One region of the Streptomyces glycanivorans genome, then DNA from elsewhere that is predicted to be linked to it. Evidence: predicted binding sites of a transcription regulator. Region 1 holds the regulator's gene; the other holds the start of a gene.

Region 1 (9,689 bases):
AGGTCCGGCCGCTTCCGTGGTGGGAGACAGCTACTGGACGGGTTCCGGTTCCGGCTGCCCGGCCGGCTCCTCGTCGCCCGCCGGGTCGGCGGGTGTCTTCACCGACTCCAGGAGCAGCTGCGACACGTCGACGACCTGCACCGACTCCTTCGCCTTGCCGTCGTTCTTCTTGCCGTTGACCGAGTCGGTCAGCATGACGAGGCAGAACGGGCAGGCCGTGGAGACGATGTCCGGGTTGAGGGAGAGGGCTTCGTCGACGCGCTCGTTGTTGATGCGCTTGCCGATCCGCTCCTCCATCCACATCCGCGCACCGCCGGCGCCGCAGCAGAAGCCGCGCTCCTTGTGGCGGTGCATCTCCTCGTTCCGCAGACCCGGAACCTTCGCGATGATCTCGCGCGGGGGCGTGTAGATCTTGTTGTGACGGCCCAGGTAGCAGGGGTCGTGGTACGTGATCAGACCCTCGACCGGTGTCACCGGGATCAGCTTGCCCTCGTCCACCAGGTGCTGGAGCAGCTGCGTGTGGTGGATGACCTCGTACTCGCCGCCGAGCTGCGGGTACTCGTTCGCGATCGTGTTGAAGCAGTGCGGGCAGGTCGCGACGATCTTCTTCGCGGACTTCGCCTTCTTGGTCGAGTCGTCCTCGTCATCCTCGCCGAACGCCATGTTCAGCATCGCGACGTTCTCCTGGCCGAGCTGCTGGAACAGCGGCTCGTTGCCCAGGCGGCGGGCCGAGTCACCCGTGCACTTCTCGTCGCCGCCCATGATCGCGAACTTGACGCCCGCGATGTGGAGCAGCTCCGCGAAGGCCTTCGTCGTCTTCTTGGCACGGTCCTCGAGGGCGCCGGCGCAGCCGACCCAGTACAGGTAGTCGATCTCGCCGAGGTCCTCGACGTCCTTGCCCACGATCGGGACCTCGAAGTCGACCTCCTTGGTCCACTCGACGCGCTGCTTCTTGGCGAGCCCCCAGGGGTTGCCCTTCTTCTCCAGGTTCTTGAGCATCGTGCCCGCCTCGGACGGGAACGCGGACTCGATCATCACCTGGTAGCGGCGCATGTCGACGATGTGGTCGATGTGCTCGATGTCGACCGGGCACTGTTCCACGCACGCACCGCAGGTGGTGCAGGACCACAGCACGTCCGGGTCGATGACGCCGTTCTCCTCGGCGGTGCCGATGAGGGGGCGTTCGGCCTCCGCGAGGGCGGCCGCGGGAACGTCCTTGAGCTGCTCCTCGGTGGCCTTCTCGTTGCCCTCCATGTCCTTGCCGCCGCCGGCCAGCAGGTACGGGGCCTTGGCGTGCGCGTGGTCGCGCAGGGACATGATCAGGAGCTTCGGGGACAGCGGCTTGCCGGTGTTCCAGGCGGGGCACTGCGACTGGCAGCGACCGCACTCGGTGCACGTCGAGAAGTCGAGGAGGCCCTTCCAGGAGAACTGCTCGACCTGGGAGACGCCGAAGGTGTCGTCCTCGCCCGGGTCCTCCCAGTCGATCTCCTTGCCGCCCGAGGTCATCGGCAGCAGCGCGCCGAGCGAGACCGCGCCGTCGGCGTTCCGCTTGAACCAGATGTTCGGGAAGGCGAGGAAGCGGTGCCAGGCGACACCCATGTCGGTCTTCAGGGCGACCGTGATCATCCAGATGAAGGAGGTCGCGATCTTCAGCCCGGCGAAGAAGTAGGTGAGGTTCTGGAGCGTGGAGACGTCCATGCCCTCGAGCCAGGAGACCACCGGGTACGAGATGAAGAACGACGCCTCGTAGCTGTCCACGTGGTGCTGGGCGCCTTCGAGGGCGTGCAGCATGAAGATGCAGACGCCGACGATGAGGATGACGGCCTCGACGAAGTACGCCTGGCCGAAGTTGGAGCCCGCGAAGCGGGACTTGCGACCGGGCTTGTCCGGCCTGCTGAGCTGGCGGATCACGATCAGGACCGCGATGCCGAGCACCGTCATCGTGCCGATGAACTCGACGAAGACGTTGTACGGCGCCCACTCGCCGACGATCGGCAGCAGCCAGTCGGCCTGGAAGAGCTGGCCGACGGCGTTGACGATCGTCAGCAGCAGCGAGAAGAAGCCCACCGCCACGAACCAGTGCGCGACACCGACGATGCCCCAGCGGTTCATGCGGGTGTGGCCGAGGAACTCCTTGGCCACGGTGACGGTGCGCTGCACGGGCTCATCGGTGCGGGTGCCTGCGGGCACGTTCTGGCCGAGCCGCATGAAGGTGTAGATCTGCAGGAGGGCGCGGGCGAAAAGTGCCACGCCGACCACGATCAGAACCAGCGACACGATGATCGCGGCGAGTTGCATTTGGGGGCTCCTCGGGCCTGCGAGGGTGGGATCCAGCGCGTACAAGCGATTACTAAGCAGTAACTTAATCAGTCTGTGCTGACACTATCCACTTATTCCGCCACGCTGTAGCCGGGCAGTCGGTGATCTGTGTCGCTCAGGTGAGCCTTTCCCGGGAGCCGCAGTCCGCGTACCGCCGCCTGGAGGGCGATGTGCGCGGAGTGCGCCAGGATCGCCAGGTCGAGCCCTGTCCCATGATGCTCTGCGTAGTGCGCGTCCAGGAGGGCGGGTTCGTCCCAGGGCATTTTGGAGCGTGCCCTGACCTGGGCCAGGCCGGTCAGCCCCGGCCGCAGTCCCTGCCGCCACCGCCCGGCGGCGCCGAGGGCGGCGGTCTCCCCGGGGGTGAGCGGCGCCGGGCCGACGAGGGCGAGATCTCCCCGTACGACGTGGGGCAGTCGGGAGAGCAGGTCGAGCCGGAACCGCCTGGTGCGCAGCGAGCGCAGTTCGAAGGGGTGGCCGCCGAGACCGACCCGCATCTCGCGGCTCAGTACGCCGTTCCTGTCGCCCGTCCTGTCGCCCTTCCTGGGGAGGAGCGGGCGGAGTGCCAGGGTCAGGGCGCCCAGGGCGAGCGCCGGGGTCGCCAGGAGCAGGAGCGCCGAGCCGAGCACCAGGTCCAGGGTGCGCTTCATGGTCATGGTCCCCAGCGCTCCGGCGGCACGGTCCGCCGCCAGGGCGAGACGCCCGGCCGCCGCGGCCGCCGGTGAGGCGCCGGCCCTCCGTGGGGTGGGGCGCCGTCCGCCTCGTGCCGCAGTCTGCCTCGCGTTCCGCATTGCACCTGCCCGGAGTCGATGACGTGACGGTATGACCGTCTCGATGCATTTTGTGACAGAACGATCCCACGGTGCGATGGTGGGTGGGGTGTGTGCGGCGCGCCACGCTGGGAAGGTGTCGCGGGTCCCGGGGTCGGAGCGGCCTCCCGCCGCCGCTTCCGGTGCGCCGTCGTGACCACTCGAACATAAGAAATGCCTGATCAGGGCAAGTGTGAGCACATAAGTTGAGCGTAAGTGGCTCAGGTCCTTTGACTCCGGGGTGGGTGTCATGCATCCTTGAGTCAGATCCACTCAAGTAGTCAGTTGGAGGAATTGAAATGGCACGTGCGGTCGGCATCGACCTGGGCACGACTAACTCCGTCGTCAGCGTTCTCGAAGGCGGCGAGCCCACCGTCATCACCAACGCCGAAGGCGCCAGGACCACGCCGTCCGTCGTCGCCTTCGCCAAGAACGGCGAGGTGCTCGTCGGCGAGGTCGCGAAGCGCCAGGCAGTCACCAACGTCGACAGGACGATCCGTTCGGTCAAGCGCCACATGGGCACTGACTGGAAGATCGAGATCGACGGCAAGAACTTCAACCCGCAGCAGATGAGCGCCTTCATCCTGCAGAAGCTGAAGCGCGACGCCGAGTCCTACCTGGGCGAGAAGGTCGCCGACGCGGTCATCACCGTTCCGGCGTACTTCAACGACTCCGAGCGTCAGGCGACGAAGGAGGCCGGTGAGATCGCGGGCCTCAACGTCCTGCGCATCGTCAACGAGCCGACCGCCGCCGCCCTGGCGTACGGCCTCGACAAGGACGACCAGACGATCCTCGTCTTCGACCTCGGTGGCGGCACCTTCGACGTGTCCCTCCTGGAGATCGGCGACGGCGTCGTCGAGGTGAAGGCCACCAACGGTGACAACCACCTCGGTGGTGACGACTGGGACCAGCGGGTCGTCGACTACCTGGTGAAGCAGTTCGCCAACGGCCACGGCGTGGACCTGTCCAAGGACAAGATGGCTCTCCAGCGTCTCCGCGAGGCCGCGGAGAAGGCGAAGATCGAGCTCTCGTCCTCGACCGAGACCACGATCAACCTGCCCTACATCACGGCGTCCGCCGAGGGCCCGCTGCACCTGGACGAGAAGCTCACGCGCTCGCAGTTCCAGCAGCTGACCGCAGACCTCCTGGACCGCTGCAAGAACCCGTTCCACAACGTCATCAAGGACGCGGGCATCCAGCTCTCCGAGATCGACCACGTCGTTCTCGTCGGTGGCTCGACCCGTATGCCGGCCGTCGCCGAGCTCGTCAAGGAGCTCACGGGCGGCCAGGACGCCAACAAGGGTGTGAACCCGGACGAGGTCGTCGCCATCGGCGCCTCGCTCCAGGCCGGTGTCCTCAAGGGCGAGGTCAAGGACGTCCTGCTCCTCGACGTGACCCCGCTGTCCCTCGGCATCGAGACCAAGGGAGGGATCATGACGAAGCTCATCGAGCGCAACACCACGATCCCGACCAAGCGTTCCGAGATCTTCACGACGGCCGAGGACAACCAGCCGTCCGTGCAGATCCAGGTCTACCAGGGCGAGCGCGAGATCGCGGCGTACAACAAGAAGCTCGGGATGTTCGAGCTCACCGGTCTGCCGCCGGCCCCGCGTGGTGTGCCGCAGATCGAGGTCGCCTTCGACATCGACGCCAACGGCATCATGCACGTCGCTGCCAAGGACCTCGGCACCGGCAAGGAGCAGAAGATGACCGTCACCGGTGGCTCCTCGCTGCCGAAGGACGAGGTCAACCGGATGCGCGAAGAGGCCGAGCAGTACGCCGACGAGGACCACCGCCGTCGCGAGGCCGCCGAGTCCCGCAACCAGGGCGAGCAGCTCGTCTACCAGACGGAGAAGTTCCTCAAGGACAACGAGGACAAGGTCCCCGGCGACGTGAAGACGGAGGTGGAGACCGCGCTCACCGAGCTGAAGGAGAAGCTCAAGGGCGAGGACACCGCCGAGATCCGCACCGCCACCGAGAAGGTCGCGGCCGTCTCCCAGAAGCTGGGCCAGGCGATGTACGCCAACACCCAGTCCGAGGGTGCGGCCCCGGGTGCCGAGGCGCCGGGCGACGCCCAGGGCAAGGCCGACGACGACGTCGTCGACGCCGAGATCGTGGACGACGAGAAGGACACGAAGGGCGGTGCGGCGTGACCGAGGAGACTCCGGGCTTCGACGAGAAGCCTGACGTCCCCTCCGGCGCGAGCTCCGACGACGCCGAGCCGAAGGCCGCCACCCCCTCCGACGAGGAGGCGGCGGCCCCGGCCGGGGACGTACCGCAGACAGCGGCACTGACGGCTCAGCTGGACCAGGTCCGTACCGCGCTCAACGAGCGTACGGCCGACCTCCAGCGGCTCCAGGCCGAGTACCAGAACTACCGCCGCCGCGTCGAGCGCGACCGGGTCATGGTCAAGGAGGTCGCGGCAGCGGGTCTCCTGACCGAGCTCCTGCCGGTGCTCGACGACGTCGGCCGGGCCCGCGAGCACGGCGAACTCGTCGGCGGGTTCAAGTCGGTGGCCGAATCCCTGGAGACGGTCGTCGCGAAGCTGGGCCTCCAGCAGTTCGGCAAGGAGGGCGAGCCCTTCGACCCGACGATCCACGAGGCCCTGATGCACTCGTACGCGCCGGACGTCACCGAGACGACCTGCGTGGCGATCCTGCAGCCCGGGTATCGCATCGGGGAGCGCACCATCCGCCCCGCGCGGGTGGCCGTGGCGGAGCCGCAGCCGGGCGCCACGCCCGCGGCGGCGAAGGAAGAGAAGGCAGACGACGAGGAGAGCGGTGGCACCGAAGAGGTCTGACATTCCGTCCGACCACTGCGGTGAACACCGACGGGGCGTGCGGCCGGCCACGGGGCCGGCCGCACGGCCGATCGTCCGGAAGGAGGGACGTCGATGAGCACGAAGGACTTCGTCGAGAAGGACTACTACAAGGTTCTCGGCGTCCCCAAGGACGCCACCGACGCCGAGGTCAAGAAGGCGTACCGGAAGCTCGCCCGCGAGTACCACCCGGACGCCAACAAGGGTGACGCCAAGGCCGAGGAGCGCTTCAAGGAGATCTCCGAGGCGAACGACGTCCTCGGCGACCCCAAGAAGCGCAAGGAGTACGACGAGGCGCGCGCCCTCTTCGGCAGCGGAGGCTTCCGGGCGGGTCCCGGCGGTGCGGGCGGCAACTTCAACTTCGACCTGGGCGACCTCTTCGGAGGTGCCCCGGGCGGTGGCCAGAACGCCGGCGCCGGTGGGTTCGGCGGTGGCGGCGGTGGCGGCCTGGGGGACGTCTTCGGCGGACTGTTCAACCGTGGCGGTGCGGGCACACGTGTCCAGCCGCGGCGCGGCCAGGACATCGAGTCCGAGGTGACGCTCAGCTTCACCGAGGCGGTCGACGGGGCCACGGTCCCGTTGCGGATGTCCAGCCAGGCTCCCTGCAAGGCGTGTTCGGGCACCGGCGACAAGAACGGCACCCCGAGGGTCTGCCCGACGTGCGTCGGCACCGGCCAGGTGTCGCGCGGCACCGGCGGCGGTTTCTCGCTGACCGATCCCTGCGTGGACTGCAAGGGCCGGGGCCTCATCGCCCAGGACCCCTGCGACGTCTGCAAGGGCAGCGGCCGGGCGAAGTCCGCCCGCACGATGCAGGTCAGGATCCCGGCGGGGGTGTCGGACGGCCAGCGGATCAGGCTGCGCGGCAAGGGCAGCCCGGGCGAGCGCGGCGGACCTGCCGGCGACCTCTACGTCGTCGTCCACGTCGACGCCCACCCGGTGTTCGGACGCAAGGGCGACAACCTCACCGTCACCGTGCCCGTCACCTTCCCGGAGGCGGCGCTCGGCGGTGAGGTGAAGGTCCCCACGCTCGGCGGGCCCCCGGTCACCCTGAAACTCCCGGCGGGCACGCCCAACGGACGTACCATGCGGGCCCGCGGCAAGGGCGCCGTGCGCAAGGACGGCACCCGGGGCGACCTCCTGGTCACCGTCGAGGTGTCCGTGCCCACGGACCTCGGCGCGGACGCTCAGGACGCACTGGAGGCCTACCGGAAGGCGACCGCGGGGGAGGACCCGCGGGCGGAGCTGTTCCAGGCTGCGAAGGGAGCTTGAGATGGACGGCCGTCGACGCAATCCGTACCAGCTGACCGACGAATCACCGGTCTACGTGATCTCGATCGCGGCCCAGCTCTCGGGCCTGCACCCGCAGACACTGCGCCAGTACGACCGTCTCGGCCTGGTCTCGCCCGACCGTACGGCCGGGCGCGGCCGGCGCTACTCGGCCCGTGACATCGAACTGCTGCGCACCGTGCAGCAGCTGTCGCAGGACGAGGGCATCAACCTCGCGGGCATCAAGCGGATCATCGAGCTGGAGAACCAGGTTGCCGCGCTCCAGCAGCGCGTCGCCGAGCTCTCCGCGGCGGTGGACGGCGCGGCCGTGGCCATGCAGCAGCGTGAGGCCCAGGTGCACGCCTCCTACCGGCGGGACCTGGTGCCGTACCAGGACGTGCAGCAGACGAGCGCGCTGGTGGTCTGGCGGCCCAAGAGGCCGAAGGACTGAGCCGGCAGGGCAAGGGCCCGCATCGAGTCTCATGACTCGGATGCGGGCCCTTTCCGTGTGCCCGGGGCGGCGCCGGTCTCGTCCACGATGCCTGACCGCACGATGAGGGCCCCGAGATGGGTGCGGCTGTCGGCGCCGAGTGCCTGCATCAGCTTGGCGATGTGAGCGCGGCAGGTGCGGACACTGATGCCCAGCTTGCGTGCCACCGCGTCGTCGACATGGCCCTGGCTGAGGAGCCGGGCGATGCTCTGCTGGACGGCCGTGACCTGGATTCCCGGGGTGGTCGTGGGGAGCGGCCGGGCGAGCGGGGTCGCCTGCGTCCAGAGGACCTCGTAGACCTGGACGAGGTAGCGGACGAGAGCGGGGTGGCGGATCTCCAGTGCCGTGCTGCGGTCGGCGGTGGCCGGGATGAAGGCCACCCTGCGGTCGAAGATGAGCAGCCGCTCCACGGTCAGTTCGGTGGTCCGGACGTCGAGGGACTCCGCGGGCACCTGTCGCAGGTAGTCCCTGACCTGCGTGCTGTAACGCGCCGGGTGCTGGTAGATGTGACGGAGCCCGGCGCCCCGGGCGATGGCGGTCCTGGCGTTGTCCAGGGCCGTGCGCAGGGTGGTGCGGGGCCGTGTGCTCCCCGGCTGCGCCGTGAGGACTTCGTCCGTGGCCTGGGCGGTGGCCTCGTGGATGGCCGTCCGTATCGCCTCGGGACCTTCCAGCATGGTGATGGCCAGATGGGGGTCGCCGTTGGCTATGGCGGCCAGGGGGGCCAGGGACCGGGTCAGGCCGAGGGTCCGCTCCACACGCTCGTCGATCTCGCGTGTGAGCGGCTGCAGCAGGCGGGCCAGGGCCGCCGAGGGCGGGACGGGACGGAACCACTCCTCGTCCCAGGGATCGGGCTGCACCAGCGCCCCGTCGGTCAGGCACGGTGCCGCGTCGAGATCGGAGCGGGCGATCCGCCCCTGGCGCAGGGCCCGTTCGTACAGATCCAGTCCGGGGGCGCAGAGTTCTCTCGGGCTGTGGTTGTGCGGCGGTTGCACCGGTTCTGTTCCCATCTGGGAGCCCCCCGCTTTGTGCGCTGCAACAAGTTGCCGGTGGCGGAAGCCTAGTGTTCGGGTGGAGTGTGGACGTGTTGTGGCCGTGGGAGCCCGCCCGGGCGCCCGGCCTGCCGCTCGTCACGGAGCGGCGGCGCCTCGCTCCGGCGGGGCCTCGGCCGTCAGTTCTTCTGGTCCAGGATTCCTGACTGTGAGATGAGGTAGCCGAGCTGAGCCCGACTGCCGCTGCCGAGGGCCGCGTTGAGCTTCGCTATGTGCGCCCGGCAGGTGCGGACGTTCATGCCGAGCCGGCGGGCTATCGAATCGTCGACGTGCCCCTCGACCAGCAGCTGGGCGATGGAGCGCTGTACCCCGCTGATTCCGGCGGGGGTCGGTGTGTACGAGACGTCCTCCAGCAGCGGGGTGGCACGCTGCCAGAGCTGCTCGAAGACGTTGATCAGGTAGGAGACGAGACCCGGGTGCCGCAGTTCGAGTGCGACCGTCAGGTCGTCCTGGGCAGGGATGAAGGCGACGGCGCGGTCGAAGATGAGCATGCGCTGCACGAGTTCCTCCAGCGTGCGGATCTCGACGCCCTCGGCGAGCCGCTCCGCGTACGCGAACGTCCCGTGGTGATGGCGGACCGTGTGCTGGTAGAGGGTGCGGATGCTGACTCCGCGGTCCACCACGGCCGTGCCGCGCTCCAGCCCCTTGCTGAGGATGTCCTCGCTGCGAACCCCTCCGGGCTGCACGGTGAGCACTTCGCTGCGGCATTCGGCCGTGGCCACGTCGATGGCCGCGTTGATGCGGGTGCCGCCTTCGAGCACGGTGATTGCGTGAGTCGTGGGCGGATCCTGCGCGCTGATGTCCATGAAAGGTTCGAAGGACTCGGTGAGCTCCAGGGAATGGCGCCGGCGCTCCTGGATCTCCCTCTCGATGGGGTGCAGCCGCTGGGCGAGGGCCGCCGACGGCGGCACGGGGCGTAGCCAGTCGGCGTCGTCGGGGTC
Region 2 (9,689 bases), 1.6 Mb from region 1:
ATGTGGGTGGTCACCTCGTCGCGCTCGTCCGCGAGGGAGTGCGCGAGGGTGATCGCCTGCTGGTTCAGCTCGGCGAGCGTCACCAGACGCTGGGACTCGTTGAGGTCCGAGGACGCCGACAGGGCCGCCGGGGCCCCCGCGGCGATGACGGTGATCCCTACGACGGCAACGCCGGCGACGAGCCGGCTGCGTACCCGTACGGTCCGCTTGGAGGCACCCGCTGCCGGAGGCGTCGCCCCGGACTCCTCGCGCGTGCTGTCCTTGCTCCGAGGCCGCTTCTTCTGCACCGGTGCTCGCAATCTTGACTCGTCCGCCCTTGAAGCAGAGGTGACGCACGGTCACGTGAAATGGGCGCCCCGCCCTGATGTGCACCGTACGGCTTCCGACCATTCCAGCGCTTTTGAGAGGGGGCCGTGCATCAACCGCTCCGCCACTCGAACGAGTGAACCCCAATCCGGAGTTGGCGAACAAGTCTCCCCACGGGCGCCGCACGGCATGCACGGACCGCCGGGTGGAAGTTCGGGCCAGGCTTTGGCAGTATGCCCGCCCGCATATGCGCGCAGCATTGGATTCCGCCATCGAGAGCCGCCTGACCTGCTGGTACGGTCCGACCGGGCATCGTGCAGGCACCGTGAAGACATCGTGCAGACTGGCCGGATGCGTATCGAACTCGCCACCGAGCCGGGCAGCTCCGAGCGCCCCAACGAGGACTGGGCGTCGACCGCCGTCCCCGCAGCAGGGAGGGGTGGCGCGCTCGTCCTGCTGGACGGTGTCACGCCACCACAGGGCGACGACGGCTGCGTGCACTCGGTTCCGTGGTTCACCGCAAGGCTCGGCGGGGCACTGGCCGAACTGTCCGCTTCGCGACGGGATCTGACACTGTCCGAGATCCTCTCCGAGTCCGTCCGGCGTACCGCCGACGCCCACCGGCCCCTGTGTGACCTTTCTCACCCGCGCACGCCTCAGGCGACGGTGGTCCTGGCGCGTTGGGACCACGAGCGGGTCGAGCACCTGGTGCTCTCCGATTCCGTCCTGCTCGTCGAGGCGCCCGACGGCACGGTCCGGCCACTGCTCGACGACCGTCTCGACCGGCTGCCCCCGGGCTCGCTCGCCTCGGAGGAGATCGCGGACGCACGGGCGCGGAACAAGGAGGGCGGCTTCTTCACGGCAGCCGCCGACCCCCTGGTGTCGTCACGTGCGGTGACCGGCGAGACCCCGCGGTCGGAGGTCCGGGCCCTCGCGGCGCTGACCGACGGGGCGAGCCGCTGGACGGAGAAGTTCCGGGAGGGCGACTGGACGGCGACCCTGAAGGTGCTGCGCCAGGAGGGGCCGCAGGGGCTGATCGACCGCGTCAGGGACCTGGAGCGGGCCGACACCGACCGCGTGCACCTGCGTCGCGGCAAGCGGCACGACGACGCGACGGCGCTCCTCGTGGAGCTGTGAGCGCCGACGGGGACAGCTCGTCGCGCACGCGTCAGCCCTCCGCGCGCTCGCTGAATCAGTCCTCCGCGCGCTCCTTGAATCAGTCCTCCGCGCGCTCGTTGAAGTGGTGCAGGAGACGGGCCAGTTCCGCGACCTCGGCCCGGTCCCAGCCCGCGAGCTTGCGGGCGTACCGGCCACGACGGGCGTCACGGACACTGCGGAAGCGCGCGAGACCGTCGTCCGTGAGGTGGACGAGCGACGCCCGGCCGTCCGCCGGGTCGGTCTCCCGCGCCACCAGTCCGAGACCCTCCAGGGCCCGCAACTGGCGGCTCATGGTCGCCTTCCCCACGCCGAAGTAGGCGGCGAGATCCGTGGCGCGCTGCCGTCCCGCGGACTCCAGCCGCACGAGGAGCCCGTAGGCCGCGGCTTCCAGGTCCGGGTGGACCTCGCGGGCCATCTCCCCCGAGTTGGCCCGCGCCCGGCGCAGGAAGACCGCCAACTCGCGTTCCAGGGCGAGGAACTCATGGTCCACACCATTTCCGGCCGTCGCGCCGGGTCCACCGCCGCTTCCGCTCCCGTGCACGTCAGCACCCCTCATACGCTTTCCCGCCGATGAAACTTTCTTTCAACTGGGGCCATCGCCGCAGTTGGGCCAGTATTTCGCAGGCGTAGACCTCCGGCAGTGGCCGGACCCCCTTCCGGAGCACGGGTCTACGTGCGTAGCTTCATGAGTGCCATGGGTGGCATGTCCACACCACGGCGCACGTACCGCAGGAGTGTCCCGCACCCGCTCCTGGGCCATGAGCTCCCCCACCGAGCCCTCGGAGGCACGCAATGCCCGTGCACAGATCCGGAACCACAGCCCCCCGCCGCCGACCCCGCCTCTTCGCGGCAGGCACCCTCCTCGCCGCGCTCACCCTTCTGCTCACCCTGCCCGCACCGGCCTCCGCGGCCGACGTCCCCGAACGGGGTACGGCGAGGATGGGCCAGGGGGTCATCGCCCACGACGGCCAGGGCGGCGCGCCGGCCGGCACGAGGGCGGTCCAGACCGAAGGCGTGGACGTCAGCAGCCACCAGGGCGACGTCGCCTGGCCGACTCTCTGGAACAGCGGTGTGAAGTGGGCCTACGTCAAGGCCACCGAGGGGACGTACTACAAGAACACGTACTTCACGCAGCAGTACAACGGTTCCTACAACGCAGGCATGATCCGGGGCACTTACCACTTCGCCACCCCGGACACGACGAGCGGCGCCGCCCAGGCGAACTACTTCGTGGACAACGGCGGCGGCTGGTCCAAGGACGGCCGGACACTGCCCGGCGTGCTGGACATCGAGTGGAATCCGTACGGCGCGCAGTGCTACGGCAAGACCCAGGCCGGGATGGTCGCCTGGATCCGCGACTTCGTGAACACCTACAAGGCGCGCACCGGCCGTGACGCCGTGATCTACACCGCGACCAGCTGGTGGAAGGACTGCACGGGCAACAACGCGGGCTTCGGCGCCACCAACCCGCTCTGGGTGGCGCGGTACAACACCACCGTCGGGGAACTCCCGGCCGGCTGGGGCTACTACACGATCTGGCAGTACACCTCGTCCGGCCCGACCGTCGGCGACCACAACCACTTCAACGGCGCCCTCGACCGCGTGGTGGCGCTCGCGAACGGCTGATCCCCGCACGACGCGACATCGGGCCCCGGTGACCAGCCCCAGGTCACCGGGGTCCGGTGTTGCGTCACACCCCACTATGCACTTCGCGTATACACGCTATGTATAGTCACGCCGTGCCGCACCGCCGGCGTGTGGCCGAGCCAGGGGAAGTGACGTGCTGTGCCTGTTGTGCCCGGAAAGACGACGCCGTTCCGTACAGGGTTGGCCGCCGCTCTGGTGACGGTGCTCACACTGACGCTCGGCGGATGCGCGATGCAGACCACGGCTCCCGGGTCCGCCCGCGCCGACGCCGCCTCCGACGCCAAGGGGTCGTACGGGCAGGCGGACTGCCGGAAGGCCAAGTGCATCGCGCTGACGTTCGACGCGGGTCCGGCGAAGGACACCCCGCGTCTCCTGGACGTGCTCAAGGAGAAGAAGGTGCCCGCCACGTTCTTCCTGCTGGGCAGGGACCACGTGCTGAAGCACCCGGAGACCGTGCGGCGCATCGAGGCCGAGGGCCACGAGGTCGCCAACCACACCTGGTCCCACGAGATCCTGACGGACAAGGAGCCCGAGGAGATACGGGCCGAGCTGGAGAGGACCCAGCTCGCGATCGAGGACATCACCGGGAAGAGGCCCAGGCTGATGCGTCCCCCGCAGGGCCGCACGGACGACACCGTCTCCGAGGTCTGCGAGGAGCTCGGGCTCTCGCAGGTCCTGTGGAGCGCGACCGCCAAGGACTACTCCACGAACGACTCCGCGCTGATCAGGAAGCGGATACTCGACCAGGCCGGCAAGGACGGGATCATCCTGCTGCACGACATCTACGAGGGCACGGTCCCCGCGGTGCCAGGGATCATCGACACGCTGAAGGAACGGGGCTACACCTTCGTGACCGTCCCTCAGCTGATGGCCCCGGCGGAGCCGGAGCCAGGCACGGTGTACCGCCCCTGACCCGGCCCGCACGCGCAACGGCCCGCCCTCCCGGAGGAGGACGGGCCGTCCGTACCCGGCCGTCGGCGTGATGCCACGCCCGTCACAGCATGGCGCCTACGCGGCGGCCGGGAGCCTGTCCTGCGCCCTGGCCGAGGCCGGGGCGAGCGCGATCTCGAGCACCTGGCGGACGTCGGTCACCGGGTGGACGTCCAGGGTGTCGAGGACCTCCGCCGGGACGTCGTCCAGGTCGGCCTCGTTGCGCTGGGGGATCACCACGGTGGTGATGCCCGCGCGGTGGGCGGCCAGCAGCTTCTGCTTCAGACCGCCGATCGGCAGCACCCGTCCGGTCAGCGACACCTCACCGGTCATCGCCACGTCCGTGCGGACCAGCCGCCCGGAGAGCAGCGAGGCCAGCGCGGTCGTCAGGGTGATGCCGGCGCTCGGGCCGTCCTTCGGGACCGCGCCCGCCGGGAAGTGGATGTGCACACCCCGGTCCTTCAGGTCCGCGACCGGAAGCTCCAGCTCCGCCCCGTGCGAGCGCAGGAAGCTCAGGGCGATCTGCGCGGACTCCTTCATGACGTCGCCGAGCTGGCCGGTCAGGGTCAGCCCCGACGCCCCGGTCTCCGGATCTGCGAGCGACGCCTCGACGAACAGCACGTCACCGCCCGCTCCGGTCACAGCCAGCCCGGTGGCCACGCCCGGCACCGCGGTGCGGCGCCCGGCCGGGTCCTGGGCGGACTCGGGAACGTGGTGCGGCCGTCCGATCAGTCCCCGCAGATCCTGCGCGGACACGGTGAACGGGAGCTCCCGCTCGCCCAGTTCGTGCTGGGCCGCGACCTTTCGCAGCAGCCGGGCGACGGACCGCTCCAGGTTCCGCACCCCGGCCTCCCGGGTGTACTCGCCCGCCAGCTTGCGCAGTGCGGACTCGTCGAGACCGACCTCGTCCTTCTCCAGACCGGCACGCTCCAGCTGGCGCGGGAGCAGGTGGTCACGCGCGATGACGACCTTCTCGTCCTCGGTGTAGCCGTCCAGCGTGACCAGCTCCATGCGGTCGAGCAGGGCTTCCGGAATGGCGTCGAGAACGTTGGCGGTGGCCAGGAACACGACGTCGCTGAGGTCGAGTTCGACCTCCAGGTAGTGGTCGCGGAAGGTGTGGTTCTGCGCCGGGTCGAGCACTTCGAGCAGGGCGGCCGCCGGGTCGCCCCGGAAGTCGGATCCGACCTTGTCGATCTCGTCGAGCAGGACGACCGGGTTCATCGATCCGGCCTCCTTGACGGCCCGGACGATGCGGCCGGGAAGCGCGCCGACGTACGTGCGCCGGTGGCCCCTGATCTCGGCCTCGTCCCGCACCCCGCCGAGCGCGACCCGGACGAACTTGCGTCCCATGGCGTGCGCGACGGACTCGCCGAGGGAGGTCTTGCCCACGCCGGGCGGGCCGACCAGGGCCAGCACGGCACCGCCGCGCCGGCCGCCGACCACACCGAGCCCGCGGTCGGCACGCCGCTTGCGCACCGCGAGGTATTCGGTGATGCGCTCCTTCACGTCGCCCAGGCCCGCGTGCTCGGCGTCGAGGATCTCCCGCGCGCCGCGGATGTCGTAGGCGTCCTCGGTCCGCTCGTTCCAGGGGAGCTCCAGGACCGTGTCCAGCCAGGTCCGGATCCAGGACCCCTCGGGGCTCTGGTCGGAGGCGCGCTCCAGCTTCTCGACCTCCTTGAGGGCGGCCTCGCGGACGTGTCCGGGGAGGTCGGCGGCCTCGACGCGTGCCCGGTAGTCGTCGGACTCGTCGCCGGAACCGGATTCGCCGTTGAGCTCGGAGAGCTCCTTGCGCACGGCGTCGAGCTGTCGCCTCAGCAGGAATTCGCGCTGCTGCTTGTCGACGCCCTCCTGGACGTCCTTGGCGATGGACTCGGCCACGTCCTGCTCGGCGAGGTGCTCGCCGAGCCACTGGATGGCCAGCTTCAGACGGGTGACCGCGTCGGCGGTCTCCAGCAGCTGGACCTTCTGCGCGGTGGTGAGGAAGGGCGAGTACCCGGAGTTGTCGGCGAGGGCGGAGATGTCGTCGATCTGCTGGACCCGGTCCACGACCTGCCAGGCACCGCGCTTCTTCAGCCAGCTGGTCGCGAGGGCCTTGTACTCCTTGGCCAGCTCGGCGGCGGAGCCGGGCAGGGGATCGGGCAACGCCACCTCGATCCGGGTGCCCTCCACCCACAGGGCGTTGCCGGGACCACTGGTCCCCGCACCGATGCGCACCCGGTCACGGGCGCGGATGAGTGCGCCCGGGTCCCCGTCGGACAGCCGGCCGACCTGTTCCACGGTGCCCAGGACACCGGTCCCGGTGTAGTTCCCGTCGATGCGCGGCACGAGCAGAACCTCGGGCTTGCCGCCCCCGGGCCGCGCGACGGCCTGGGCGGCCTCCACGGCGGCGCGTACCTCCGCGTCCGACAGGTCGAGCGGCACCACCATTCCGGGCAGTACGACCTCGTCGTCCAGCGGCAGCACGGGCAGGTCGATCGGCGTGGACGCCCTGGAGGCGTTGGATCCTTCAGTCATGATCTCCCCTTAAGCAGGCAAGTTGAGCTATGTGGACTCAATGCTTGTGAGCCCGTCAATGTTCCCCGACTTGCGTTCGCTCTCAGCGATCAGCACCCCGGCCGACCCCCGGGCCGGGCCCCACCTGCGGAACTCCCCGCAGTGGCGGCCGTCCGCCCACCAGGCTCCGCACCCGCCTCCACAGCAGCACCCCGAGGGCCGCGGCCATTCCCGGACGGTCCGGCCCCCGCCGCGTGGGGGGCACGCGGGCTCCGCCGGAGCCCCCGAGGGGTGGCACCTGGCAAAACCGCTGGCCCGAGAGGCCACGGCAGGGAAACATGGGACCGCCCGAGGGGAGCCCGGGAGCCAACGCCGCCTGCCGGAAACCGGAGACCGTGCCCATGCCGTCCACCACTGACGCCCACCGCCCCGTCGTCCTCGACCGGCGCGAGGGGCCGTTCGGCGAAGTCGTCCTGCGTGAGCGGGGCCGTGACTTCGAGATCATCGCCAACGGCTGCTTCCTGATGGACACCTCCGACGGGCGGTCCGAGAGGCTGCTGATCGACGCGGCGCTCGCGGCCCTGCCCGCCGGCCGGCCGGACCCGTCGGTACTGATCGGCGGGCTCGGCGTCGGGTTCTCGCTGGTCCGGGCCGCCGAGGAACCGCGATGGGGCCGGATCGCGGTCGTCGAGCGCGAGGAGGCCATCGTGGACTGGCACCTCGACGGGCCGCTCGAACAGATCTCCGGTGCGGCGCTCGCCGACCCCCGGACCGAGGTGCTGCGCACGGACCTCGTCGCCCACCTCCACACGACCACGGAGCGTTACGACGCTCTGTGCCTGGACATCGACAACGGCCCCGACTGGACCGTCACGCAGGACAACGGAAGCCTCTACTCGGCGGCCGGTCTGGAAGCCTGCCGGACGCGCCTGACGCCCGGTGGAGTGCTCGCCGTATGGTCCGCGCAGCCGTCCGCCGACTTCGAGTCAGCTTTGCGGAATGCCGGATTCCACGCAGTAACGACCGAAGAAGTAGCCGTTGCCCGAGGTGTGCCGGACGTGGTCCATCTCGCACTCCGGGGAGAGTGAACCCCCCACCCGGTATGCACACCCCGGTCGCCCCATGGACCGGACCCCACAAGACCGCCGATCCGTCTCCTTTCCGTGGGTAACACCTTCACGACGGACAACACCCTGCGTAGCCGGGAGGCCTCCTGTGCCTTTACGCTGCTGACCGTCACAAGGGATCACCGACGACATCCACAAGCGATAACCGTGCCTCCGGAGGAATGGCCTCCGCGAGAACGGGCAGGGGCGGGGCGATGGAACAGACACACACCACCCACAACGGCGTCGCGGCCACCCCGGGAGCTCAGCGCCGGGTGCTGGTGGTAGAGGACGACGCGACGATCGTCGACGCCATCTCCGCCCGGTTGCGGGCCGAGGGCTTCCTGGTGCAGACGGCGCTCGACGGCCCGGCGGCCGTGGACGCCGCAGAGGCATGGCAGCCCGACCTGATGGTGCTCGACATCATGCTTCCCGGCTTCGACGGCCTGGAGGTCTGCCGTCGCGTGCAGGCCCAGCGTCCGGTGCCGGTACTGATGCTCACGGCACGCGACGACGAGACCGACATGCTGGTCGGGCTCGGCGTCGGCGCCGACGACTACATGACCAAGCCGTTCTCCATGCGGGAACTGGCGGCGCGGGTCCACGTCCTGCTGCGCCGGGTCGAGAGGGCCGCACTGGCCGCGGTGACTCCGCGCAGCGGCATCCTGCGCCTCGGCGAGCTGGAGATCGACCACGCGCAGCGCCGTGTCAGGGTGCGCGCCGACGACGTCCACCTCACCCCGACGGAGTTCGACCTGCTGGTCTGCCTGGCCAACACCCCGCGTGCGGTGCTGTCCCGGGAACAGCTGCTGGCCGAGGTCTGGGACTGGGCGGACGCCTCCGGGACCCGCACGGTCGACAGCCACATCAAGGCTCTGCGCCGGAAGATCGGCGCCGAGCGGATCCGTACCGTGCACGGCGTCGGCTACGCCCTGGAGACCCCCGCGCCATGACGCGGCCCGGCTCCGGACTGCGGCCCTTCTCGATCAAGGCCAAGCTGGGCACGCTCGTGGTGGTCTCCGTGTTCATCACGACCGGGCTCCTCATCGTCGCCCTGCGGACCAGGACCGAGTTCCGGTTCATCACGGTCTTCTCGGTGATCGCCACCCTGCTGATCACCCAGTTCGTGGCACACGGGCTGACCGCGCCGCTGGACGAGATGCGTGCCGTCGCGCGGTCGATCTCGCACGGCGACTACACGAGACGGGTGAGCGGCGCCGGGCGACGTGACGAGCTCGGCGACCTGGCGCAGACGATCAACCGGATGACGGACGATCTGGAGGCGGAGGACCGGCACCGCAAGGAGCTGGTGGCCAACGTCTCCCACGAGCTGCGCACACCGATCGCGGCGCTCAGAGCCGTCCTGGAGAACGTGGTGGACGGGGTGTCCGCCGCGGATCCGGAGACGATGCGCACCGCGCTGAAACAGACCGAACGCCTGGGCAGACTGGTGGAGACCCTGCTGGATCTCTCCCGCCTGGACAACGGCGTGCTGGCGATCAAGGCGCGCCGCTTCGAGGTCTGGCCGTACCTGTCGGGTGTGCTGAAGGAGGCGAATCTCGCCGCCTCCCAGCGCCGGCTCTCCTCAGGTTCGGGCAATCACTCGCGCACCGACGTCCATCTGCACCTCGACGTGTCACCGCCCGAGCTGACGGCCTACGCGGACGCGGAACGCCTCCACCAGGTGGTCGCCAATCTGATCGACAACGCCGTGAAACACAGCCCGCCGCACGGCCGGGTCACGGTGCTGGCGCGGCGCGGGGAGTATCCCGAGTCGCTGGAGCTGGAGATCGTCGACGAGGGCCCCGGCATCCCCGAGGCGGAGCGCCACCGGGTCTTCGAGCGCTTCAACCGCGGCCAGGCGCCCTCCCCGCACGGCCCGGGCAGCGACGGCGGCACGGGGCTCGGCCTCGCGATCGCCCGTTGGGCGGTGGATCTGCACGGCGGCCGCATCGGCGTGGCCGAATCGACCCGTGGATGCCGTATCCAGGTCACCCTTCCAGGGGAAGTACGAACCCAGGGTTGACTCTGCGTTCGAAGCGGAGGGAC

What was found. The regulator HspR, encoded in region 1, represses chaperone genes until heat shock. The targets are predictions, from matches to a motif close to TTGAGNNNNNNNNNCTCAA.
Region 2: lon (endopeptidase La) is a predicted target of HspR. The motif match lies at 6,578-6,596, and genes of this name have one in related genera.

Annotation. Positions count from the first base shown of each region.
Region 1 covers NZ_CP120983.1:4,316,439-4,326,127, forward strand. Annotated here, with positions in the region: gene P8A20_RS19025 ((Fe-S)-binding protein) at 31-2,298, opposite strand; gene P8A20_RS19030 (sugar transferase) at 2,391-3,107, opposite strand; gene dnaK (molecular chaperone DnaK) at 3,425-5,278, shown strand; gene grpE (nucleotide exchange factor GrpE) at 5,275-5,925, shown strand; gene dnaJ (molecular chaperone DnaJ) at 6,019-7,212, shown strand; gene P8A20_RS19050 (heat shock protein transcriptional repressor HspR) at 7,214-7,660, shown strand; gene P8A20_RS19055 (helix-turn-helix transcriptional regulator) at 7,690-8,706, opposite strand; gene P8A20_RS19060 (helix-turn-helix domain-containing protein) at 8,868-9,689, opposite strand, start outside.
Region 2 covers NZ_CP120983.1:2,758,204-2,767,892, forward strand. Annotated here, with positions in the region: gene P8A20_RS11630 (sensor histidine kinase) at 1-287, opposite strand, end outside; gene P8A20_RS11635 (protein phosphatase 2C domain-containing protein) at 658-1,443, shown strand; gene P8A20_RS11640 (MarR family winged helix-turn-helix transcriptional regulator) at 1,523-2,020, opposite strand; gene P8A20_RS11645 (lysozyme) at 2,257-3,090, shown strand; gene P8A20_RS11650 (polysaccharide deacetylase family protein) at 3,343-4,023, shown strand; gene lon (endopeptidase La) at 4,120-6,555, opposite strand; gene P8A20_RS11660 (spermidine synthase family protein) at 6,936-7,622, shown strand; gene P8A20_RS11665 (response regulator transcription factor) at 7,856-8,593, shown strand; gene P8A20_RS11670 (HAMP domain-containing sensor histidine kinase) at 8,590-9,666, shown strand.